DNA from 3 places in the Halomonas sp. McD50-4 genome. Region 2 is predicted to be linked to each of the others. Evidence: predicted binding sites of a transcription regulator. Region 2 holds the regulator's gene; each other region holds the start of a gene.

Region 1 (3,275 bases), on a different contig from region 2:
GACGTGGGCGCGCACTTCATTGCCGCTTCCACCAACCGCAAAGCGGCCATGGAGTTCGGCATTCGCGAAGAGAACGTGTTCGAGTTTTGGGCCTGGGTGGGCGGACGTTACTCCATGTGGTCGTCCATTGGCCTACCCATTGCGCTCTCGATTGGCTTCGAAGGCTTTATCGAGCTGCTGGAAGGCGCCCATGAGATGGACCGCCACTTCATCGAAGCGCCTTTCGCTCAGAACATGCCGGTACTGATGGCGCTGATCGGCATTTGGTACATCAACTTCATTGGCGCGGAAACCCAGGCCATCGTGCCCTACGACCAAGCGCTGAACCAGTTGCCTTCTTTCCTGCAGCAGCTGGACATGGAGTCCAACGGTAAGTCGGTGGATATTTTCGGCCACCCGGTGAACTACAAAACCGGCCCGATTGTATGGGGCCAAACCGGCTCCAACGGCCAGCACGCCTTCTTCCAGCTGCTGCACCAGGGCACGCGCTATGTGCCCATCGATTTTATCGCTTCGCTCAAGCCGGAACCGGGCGTGGAAGACCACCACTTCGCCCTGCTGACCAATATGCTGGCCCAAGCCAACGCCTTTATGGAAGGCAGCCAAGGCGACAGCAAAGAGCTGAGCCAGCTCGATCCCTACAGCTGCCCCGGTAACCGCCCCTCCAGCACCCTGCTGCTCGACGAGCTAACGCCGAAAAACCTGGGCGCGCTGATTGCGCTCTACGAACATAAGGTGTTCGTACAGGGCGTGATTTGGAACATTAACTCGTTCGACCAGTGGGGCGTACAGCTAGGCAAGCGCATCGCCGGTGAAATCAGCGAGCGCATCGACGCCAACGCCGCCGACTTCGACGCGTCTACCCAAGGGCTTTTGGAGCTGGTGCGTGCCCACTTCCCCAGCAGCGCGCGCAAAGCCGATAGCGCCGAGCCCGCGAGCAGTGATAAAAAACCGGCGCGGAAAAAGCGTTAGGTTAAAAGGTAAGTCGACACAGCGCCTTGGCAAGCGGCCAGGGCGCTCTTAGGTCAACGCCTATGGAATGGCGCTCACCCGTCGAAAATCGGCGTGTCGTCTTAGCTTATTGAATAGTGTGAAAAGGTGAACCCATGCAGCATCTTCACCAAGCCATCCAGCGCTGCCCGCGAGTCGCGGTATACGGCACGTTAAAGCGCGGCCATCGCAATCATCATTGGTTAAACGGCGCTGACATGCTGGGCCACGACCGTTTAACGGGGATCACGCTTTACGATCTTGGCCCCTACCCAGGCGCCAAGCTCACGCCGTCTGCAGGTGTGAGCGTGGAAGTGTACGCCATCGACGCCGAGCGATTAGCGCGGCTCGATGAATTGGAAGATTACCTGCCCCTGGCCCCCACAGAAGGCGTATACGATCGGACGGTACTGGCAACACAGTATGGCGATGCCTGGTGCTATATCTACAACCCAACGGTTGAGGCGACGCGGCTGATCAAGAGCGGAGAGTGGTAGAACGACCTACAAAACGGCGAGCTAGGTAAGCGGGAAAGATGACGCACATGCACGACGTGCTCATCGCGGTGCCGCCAAACGGTCAGCAATCGCTGAATATTGGCTTCTGCTTGCGGGTTATTGCGCTCTCCCGCCTCCTCCGTCGCCATGCCTTGCTGCATGTCGATAATGATCAGCGCTACACGCTGATGCGTCGTCGCGGACATGCTTTCTCCCTGACGTCATCCCAGTAAGTCATCCTCTTCTTCCAAAATACCATCAGCGCTGTCGTGGCTGTACTGCCCGCTTGGTTGCGGTGCTGAGAAAACCTCATATACTGTATGCATGAACATATATTTCAATGCTACGTACGAGGTGGCAGATGACATCTTTGGACCTCTCTCGCACTACCGTGCATAAAGGGCGCGGTGCTACCTACGACCCGCATAACCGTTTTGCCCCTACCCACAGCGTGGCGGAGGATGACGGCTGGTGGCAGGAAGAGGCCGCCACCTCGCTGGCAACGGAAGTGCGTGAAGAGCCCAGCAAAAGCGCGCTCTCTTGGAACCAGTCGCCCGACCTGCCCTTCGACCGCTCGCTCAACCCTTACCGTGGCTGTGAGCATGGCTGCGTGTACTGCTACGCCCGCCCTTCCCACGCTTATTGGGATTTATCGCCGGGGCTGGATTTCGAGACCAAGCTGATCGCCCGCAGCGGGTTGGTGGAGCATTTAAAAGAGGAGCTTTGCCACCCTCACTACGTTTGCCGTCCCATTAACCTTTCTGGCAATACCGACTGCTACCAGCCGCTGGAAGCCACTTACCAAACCACGCGCCGCCTGCTGGAGTTTCTGCTGGCGTGCCGACACCCGGTCACGCTAGTGACGAAAAGCACGCTGATTTTGCGGGATATCGATCTACTGGCAGAAATGGCGGAGCATCGCTTGGTGCGGGTGTTCGTGAGTTTGACCAGCCTGGACGCTAACCTCAAGCGCACGCTGGAACCCCGTGCGGCATCGCCCCAGGCGCGTTTTAAAGTGATTCGTGAGCTTAATACAGCGGGAATTCCGGTGGGCACGCTGGTATCCCCCATCATTCCTGGCCTGACCGACCATGAGATCGAACGCATTCTGGAAGCCGCGAGCCGTGCCGGAGCACGCACTGCCACTTGGATGCTGCTGCGGCTACCCCACGAGGTCGCGCCGCTATTCGAGGCGTGGCTAGAGGCCCACTACCCCGAGCGCGCCGCTAAGGTAATGAGTTTGATGCGCCAGTGTCGGGGCGGTAAAACCTACGAGGCGGCCTTTGGGAAGCGCTTTCGAGGCGAAGGGGTATTCGCCGATTTGATTGCCCAGCGGTTTCAGCGTGCTAGCCGCCAGTGGAACATGCAGGCCCGCACCGATCAGGGGTTGAATACCCGTAATTTTCGTCCGCCCCGGGCGCAGGGGAATTTATTTGATTAGACTGCTGGAATACCCATCACTAAGAAGACGTTATCTCCATGTCGCTTAGCAAAACGAAATCCAGTTTTTACCGCCGCCTTTACGTGGCTCATTTGATCGAGCAAGGCGTGGCCAGCGTGCCCGCCCTGATGGAAGCCACCGGCATGCCCAGACGCACCGCACAGGACACCATTACATCGCTAGGGGAACTGGATATCGAGTGCGTGTTCGAAAAAAGCGACGGCGAACGCCACAACATTGGCCACTACACCATTAAACAGTGGGGAGCGATTGACCCGCAGTGGGTGACGTCGAATGCGGAGCGTTTGGGTCAGGCGCTGGGATATCGCTAGTCTTGCTAGGCTCTG
Region 2 (3,275 bases):
AAATACCGCGTTATCGGGACAGCCTTGGCCAATCGATGCGCGCACGTAGTGCCAGCCAAGCGGCGTTTGACCGCTGCCCTCTTCCTGCCCAACGCCTGCCAGCCCCGTCGAAATCGTACACTCATGCTGAATATCGTTACCTTGCCACCAGCAGAGTCTCTGACGCTGGGTATCGATCTCTATCCAACCACCGTGTGTAGGCGGCAGCTCAGCTAGCTTGGGCGTTTCCATGGTGACCCTCTTCAACCGCGGCGGGCAACGGCGCATTCATGGCGGCGACCACGACGGGCCGCAGGCGTCGTACCAGATCCCGCACCGTAACCTGTTCTTGGTAATCCTTGGCGGCGATATCGCGAAGGGCATCCAAGCCTGACAGCGTGAATATCACCGTTCCCAACATAAAGTGTAGCCGCCAGAAACGCTCAGCGTCCGGCAGGTCTGGGGTCGCTTGGCGCACCAGCTCGGTGAAGCGCGTAAACACGTCGCCATATTGCTGCTGAATATAACGCCTTAAATGCCCCTGAGCCTGGCTATACGCCAGGCCCAGGAGCCTCATGAACACTTTCAGGCTATTGCGTTCTGCCGGGACGGCCAACACCGTGGTCGCCATGGTCTCAAGCAGCACTTCCAAAGGAATCGGTTGGCCTTGATGGCGCGTCTCGAGTTCATCCAGTGCCGTATGAAAACGTGCCGAAAACGGATCGAGATAGCGGGCGAACACCGCTTGAATCAGTGCTTTTTTGGAACCAAAGTGGTAGTTGACGGCCGCCAAATTGACGCGTGCCTTGCTGGTGATATTGCGCAGCGACGTCTCGGCAAAGCCTCGCTCTGCAAATAGCACCTCTGCCGTGTCCAATATACGCGTTACCGTATCTGATTGGGCCATCTCGCCCTCCAAAAAACAGGTGTTTTAAACAACGTTGCATACTATGACATATGTCTGACAGGCTCAATCACTTATCCAGTTCGCCAACGGTCCATGGGCGGCACCTTCTTTACCTAGCTTTCAAAGCACTCGTTTACACTGGCGTTGGTCATGGACCATGTACTGGACAGAGCAACATACTGTATACTTAAACACATACTGATTAAGCCGACATGTAGCTACTGTCTTTTCACTGTTTTGGAGTTTGGTATGTCTCGTCCACTCACAGCACGTCAGCAGCACGTATTTGATTTCATCGTCAAAACCATGGGTGACCTGGGGTACCCGCCAACGCGCGCTGAAATCGCCAAGGCGCTGGGGTTCCGCTCTCCAAATGCTGCCGAGGAGCATTTGCGTGCGCTCGAGCGTAAAGGCGCCATACGCATCATTCGAAATACGTCGCGGGGAATTCGGCTACCGAACCAGGAGGCGCTGGAACCTAGCGAAGTGCCAGCAACGACAACGGCCGCCTCCGAGCCTGTACCCAATGGGCTACCCGTGATTGGCGAAGTTGCCGCCGGTAGTCCAATCTTGGCTGCCGAACACATAGACCGCTACTGCCCGCTTCCAGCCGAGTATTTTACGCCCAAAGCCGATTACCTATTACGTGTACGCGGCCTCTCCATGAAAGATGTCGGCATTTTGGAAGGCGACCTTCTGGCCGTTCATCGCACTGATCGCGTACGCGATGGCCAGATCGTCGTAGCACGGTTAGAAGACGAAGTGACGGTCAAGCGTTTTAAACGCCAGGGCCATCAAGTCACGTTGATCGCCGAGAATGCCGACTTCCCACCGATCGAGATCGATCTGCGCACCCAGCAACTGGATATCGAGGGTGTCGGCGTCGGCGTTATTCGGGGCGGAAACGGACAAGCGCTCGGCTGAACTGAGGCCGTGGTCAGACCCGTTACACGAAGTGTATTTACTGTGAGTCGATGTAACGGTGGTCATTGAAGGTGGCCACCCAACTTGGGTGGTAGACTAGCAAGATGCTGAGCAGCATCCCGGTGATGAAGGCTTCCGACGGCATCAGCAGCGGTAAAAAGCGGGCATACTCTTGAGCGAGATATACGGCCTCAGGGTCCGTGCCCGCCAATATGATGAGCGCCACCGCGACAAGCCCGCCACCTAACGTCGACAGCGCTGCGCCGAAAAATCCGCAGGCGAATAAGAACACCATCAAATTATCCGGCAGGCGGCGATCCACCAGACGCCACACGATGCCTGTCACCATAGCAGGCACGATGCCAGTCACCAGTACGTTCGCCCCAAGAAGGTTCCACTCGTTACGTCCAATCGCTACCATGGCAGCGTTGATCATTACGTTGCTCAGCAGCGCTAACGGCATTTTAAAGACCAGCGTCATTAACACCGTAAATACTAGGTGAAGCGTCAACCAATCCACTGCTTGAGCGCGAAGCTGCCAAAACAGCATGACGACAAGCGTCGCGGCCAACCATCGATGTTGGAGCGCGTTATCTTCGAGCAACGGTTGCCAAGGGCGCAGCCAAATGCACCAGCCCACCATGCCCAATGACAACAACCACGTCATCACCAGCGCCCATGGTGCCAATACGCTCTGTGCAAACGACATAGCGCCCCCGGTAGATTAACTAAAGACGACCGTTTTATTGCCGTGAATGAGCACACGATCTTCCAAGTGCCAGCGTAAACCACGCGCCAACACCGCTTTTTCAACGTCGCGACCGAAGCGAACGAGATCGGTCGGCGTGTGGCAATGGCTGACCCGATGTATGTCCTGCTCGATGATCGGGCCCGCGTCCAGCTCTTCGGTGACGTAATGGCAGGTCGCACCGATCAGCTTCACACCGCGCTCATAAGCTTGATGATACGGCTTGGCACCCGCGAACGACGGCAGGAAACTGTGGTGGATATTGATGACTCGGCCCGCATAGCGTTCGCAAAGGGAAGGCGGCAGTATTTGCATGTAGCGCGCCAGCACCACACAGTCGGCGCGGGCCGCATCTATCTGCTCTTGCACTTGATCGAATGCCCGCTGCTTGTTGGTAGGATCGACCGGTACGTGATGATAGGGAATACCGTACCACTCCGTGAGTGAACGCATATCGTCATGGTTAGAAATGACGCCCACGATATCGCAATCCAGCTCGCCTGCTTGCCAGCGATACAGCAAGTCGACCAAGCAGTGAGACTCTCTAGACACCATGAGCACCACACGGCGACGCTTTTGCGTATCTACCAACGACCACTGCATATCGAATTCGGCGGCGACGGGCTCGAACGCCGTGCGCAACGCTTCCGCCGACATACCCAGTGAGTCCGCCAGAATTTCATAGCGCATGAAAAAGCGACCAGTCTCTAAATCAGA
Region 3 (3,275 bases), on a different contig from region 2:
CGATGACATCATCGAGCGTCGCCAGCAAGAGATCGCCGAAGAGCACGGCTACGAACTCGTGGACCATGCGTTGGTGCTGTACGTTCGCCCTCGTGGGTCTGACGTAACACGCCAGGATAGCGGCCCAACGAATCGCAAATAGTGGCTCATCAAGCGCGGGTTTGCTAAGTCTCGCGCCGTGAAATAAATGCCCCCAGAGTGCACGTGATGTTTCACCGGTGCTCTGGGGGCGTTTTGTATTCGGTGAGTCGTTGAAGAGAAAACCGTCAGGTTCAGTGCGGCGGGCGCTGGCTGGCGTGGAGCATTTCCCGCGCATGGGCCAGGGTTTGGTCGGACAGCGTCACGCCGCCCAGCATACGCGCCAGCTCGCTGATCCGGCCGCGTTCGTCCAGCAGCGCCATGTGGGTGAGTGTGGTGTCTCGCTTGGCGCGCTTTTCGATGTGCAGGTGCTGGTGCGCCTGGGCGGCCACTTGAGGCAGGTGGGTCACGGTCATCACCTGGCCGTTTTCGCCTAGTTTACGTAGCAGTTGGCCGACGATTTCCGCCGTTGCCCCAGAAATACCCACGTCCACTTCATCGAAGACCAAGCTCGGAATCGTCGAATGCGACGCCGCCACCACCTGAATGGCCAGGCTGATGCGCGACAGCTCGCCGCCGGAAGCGACTTTGGTGAGCGGCCGGGCGGGTTGGCCCGGGTTGGCGCTGATCAGGAATTGCACATGGTCCAAGCCCTCGGGGGAAGGCGTTTCGCGCGGGGTGACGTCCACGTCGAAACGTGCTTTGCCCATGGCCAAGAAGGCCAACTGCTGCTGCACCTCTTTGCCCAGACGCACGGCGGCCTTCTGACGTGCTTCGGTGAGCTGCTTGGCCTCGCTGCGGTAACGCTCGCGGTACTCGGCCACTTGACTGCTGAGGGCTTCTAGATCGTCATCGCTGGCTTCGAGCTGCGCCACCTCTTGTTTGAGTTGGGCATGCAGCGCGCAAATCTCTTCGGGAGCGACGTGGTGCTTACGGGCAATGCGGTGTACGTCGCCCATGCGCTCCTCGACCCACGCCAGTCGCTCTGGGTCCAGTTCGGTGGTGCTGGCCAATCGGTGCAGCTCGCTAGCGGCCTCTTCGACTTGAATTCGGGCATCGCTCAACATGGTGAGCGTATTGGCCAGCGTGCCTTTGTCGCTGCCGGGCAGCGCGCTCAGGTGGGCGTAGGCTTGGTTGAGAAGCGACAGCGCGCCTCCTTCATCGCTTTCGCAGCAGTCGGCGGCAAACTGGGTTTCACGCAGGGTCTCTTCGGCGTGGGCCAGGGTGTGCTGCTCCTCTTCCAAGGTTTGCAGCTCGCCTTCGGCAAGGCCCAACTGGTCCAGCTCCTCGACTTGATAGCGCAGCAGTTGGCGTTTGGCCTCGACTTCGCTGCCCTCTTCACTGAGTTTTTTCAGCCGACGGCGGGCACTGCGCCACTCGCGGAACGTCTCGGTGAGCTGCTGGCTGCCTTCGCGAAGCCCGGCGTAGTCATCCAGTAGCGCCAAGTGCGTCTCTTCCCGCATCAAGGCTTGGTGGGCATGCTGGCCATGAATCTGAATTAGCTGTTCACCGAGGGATTTCAAATCGGCAATGGTCGCTGGGTGGCCATTGATCCACGCCTTGGAGCGGCCGTTGGCAGTAACCACGCGACGCAAGAGACACTCATCGGCAGGCAGCTCGCGGGCGTCGAGCCACTCGGCTGCTGCGGGCAGGTGCTGGATATCGAAACGGGCGGAGAGGTCGGTTCGCTCGCAGCCGTGGCGCACGCTACCCGCATCGGCGCGCTCGCCCAGGCAGAGCCCCAGGGCACCCAGCAGAATGGATTTACCCGCCCCGGTTTCCCCCGTAATAGCGGTCATGCCACGGGTGAGGTCGAGTTCGAGACGATCAACGATCGCATAGTCTTGGATCGCTAGCTGCGTAAGCATAAGGCCTCCTGAGGCGGTGCGGCACAGAAGCTGGATACTTATCCAATAATTGTTGTTTTATACAGTAGTCGATAACTCACTTCAATGCCCCTCTTGAGATGGCTTTGATGGCCCCCATATAGGCTGCATACGTGGTTAACACCCGCTACTTACCTCAGGTGGCCGCCACCGGCACCGTTACTTATTTCAGGAGCAAGGCATGGCAAAAGAACCGCAAACCCCGTTGGAAGATGAGCTGGCACGCCAAGAGCAGGAAGCAGAGGTCACCGACCAATCTGCCGAAGAGCGGTTGGTGGAAGGCGAACTGGAAGGGCTGATCGATGACGATGCACCGCTGGAAGATAGCGCTGGCAGCCCCGAAGCCGACGTGCTGGCCGCTCAGGTAGAAGAGCTCGAGCAGAGCCTGGCGGAAGCCAAAGACCAAGCGCTGCGGGCTGCTGCCGAAGCTCAGAACGTTCGCCGCCGGGCGGAGCAAGAAGCCGAAAAGGCGCGCAAGTTTGCCCTGGAGAAGTTCGTCAAAGAGCTGCTGCCCGTGGTGGATAGCTTGGAAAAAGCGCTGGAAAGCATGCAGGACGATGCGTCCGAGGCGCATCGCGAAGGTGTCTCCATGACCCTCAAGATGCAGCTCGACGTGCTGAACAAGTTTGGCGTCGAAAGCATCGAGCCTCAGGGCGAGCCCTTCGATCCACAGGTGCATGAAGCCATGGCGATGGTGCCGAACCCAGAGCTCGACCCCAACACCGTGATGGATGTGATGCAGAAAGGCTATCTGTTGAACGGCCGCCTCGTGCGTCCTGCCATGGTCGTGGTCAGCCAAAAAGCGAATTAAGCCGCGTTGACGCATTGCCGCAAAAAAAGCCCTTGAAATGCGGCAAGCGGCCCCCAAATAAAGGGCAACCCGCGGGAAAACCCGCAGACGCCAAGTAAGTAACAGCGGCGTAAAACATCAGTTTTGTTTCAACCGAATTCGAGGTTTTTGCTATGGGACGCATTATTGGTATCGACCTGGGCACCACTAACTCTTGTGTGGCCGTGCTCGATGGTGACAGCGCTAAAGTCATTGAAAACGCCGAAGGCGGTCGTACCACGCCTTCCATCATTGCTTACACCGACGACGGCGAAACCCTGGTAGGCCAGGCCGCCAAGCGCCAGGCAGTGACCAACCCGGAAAACACCCTTTACGCCATCAAGCGTCTGATCGGCCGTCGCTTCAAAGACGATGTCGTTCAAAAAGACATCAAGATGGTGCCCTACAAAATCGCCGAAGCCGACAACGGTGACGCGTGGGTAGAAGTAAAAGGCAAAAAAATGGCACCGCCGCAGGTGAGC

Evidence for each region. Region 2 encodes LexA, which represses DNA repair genes until DNA is damaged. Its sites were predicted from a motif close to TACTGTNTANNTANACAGTA; they were not measured.
Region 1: MHM85_RS11420 (PA0069 family radical SAM protein) is a predicted target of LexA. The motif match lies at 1,802-1,821, and genes of this name have one in related genera.
Region 3: recN (DNA repair protein RecN) is a predicted target of LexA. The motif match lies at 1,994-2,013, and genes of this name have one in related genera.

The regions. Positions count from the first base shown of each region.
Region 1 is NZ_JAKRFG010000008.1:111,992-115,266, forward strand. It holds gene pgi (glucose-6-phosphate isomerase) at 1-972, shown strand, start outside; gene MHM85_RS11410 (gamma-glutamylcyclotransferase family protein) at 1,107-1,487, shown strand; gene MHM85_RS11415 (isochorismatase family protein) at 1,436-1,693, opposite strand; gene MHM85_RS11420 (PA0069 family radical SAM protein) at 1,849-2,928, shown strand; gene MHM85_RS11425 (winged helix-turn-helix domain-containing protein) at 2,967-3,260, shown strand; gene MHM85_RS11430 (cation-translocating P-type ATPase) at 3,181-3,275, opposite strand, start outside.
Region 2 is NZ_JAKRFG010000010.1:121,462-124,736, reverse strand. It holds gene MHM85_RS13120 (L,D-transpeptidase) at 1-231, opposite strand, end outside; gene MHM85_RS13115 (TetR/AcrR family transcriptional regulator) at 209-886, opposite strand; gene lexA (transcriptional repressor LexA) at 1,136-1,810, shown strand; gene MHM85_RS13105 (energy-coupling factor ABC transporter permease) at 1,848-2,519, opposite strand; gene purU (formyltetrahydrofolate deformylase) at 2,535-3,275, opposite strand, start outside.
Region 3 is NZ_JAKRFG010000017.1:18,051-21,325, forward strand. It holds gene fur (ferric iron uptake transcriptional regulator) at 1-142, shown strand, start outside; gene recN (DNA repair protein RecN) at 273-1,946, opposite strand; gene grpE (nucleotide exchange factor GrpE) at 2,146-2,775, shown strand; gene dnaK (molecular chaperone DnaK) at 2,928-3,275, shown strand, end outside.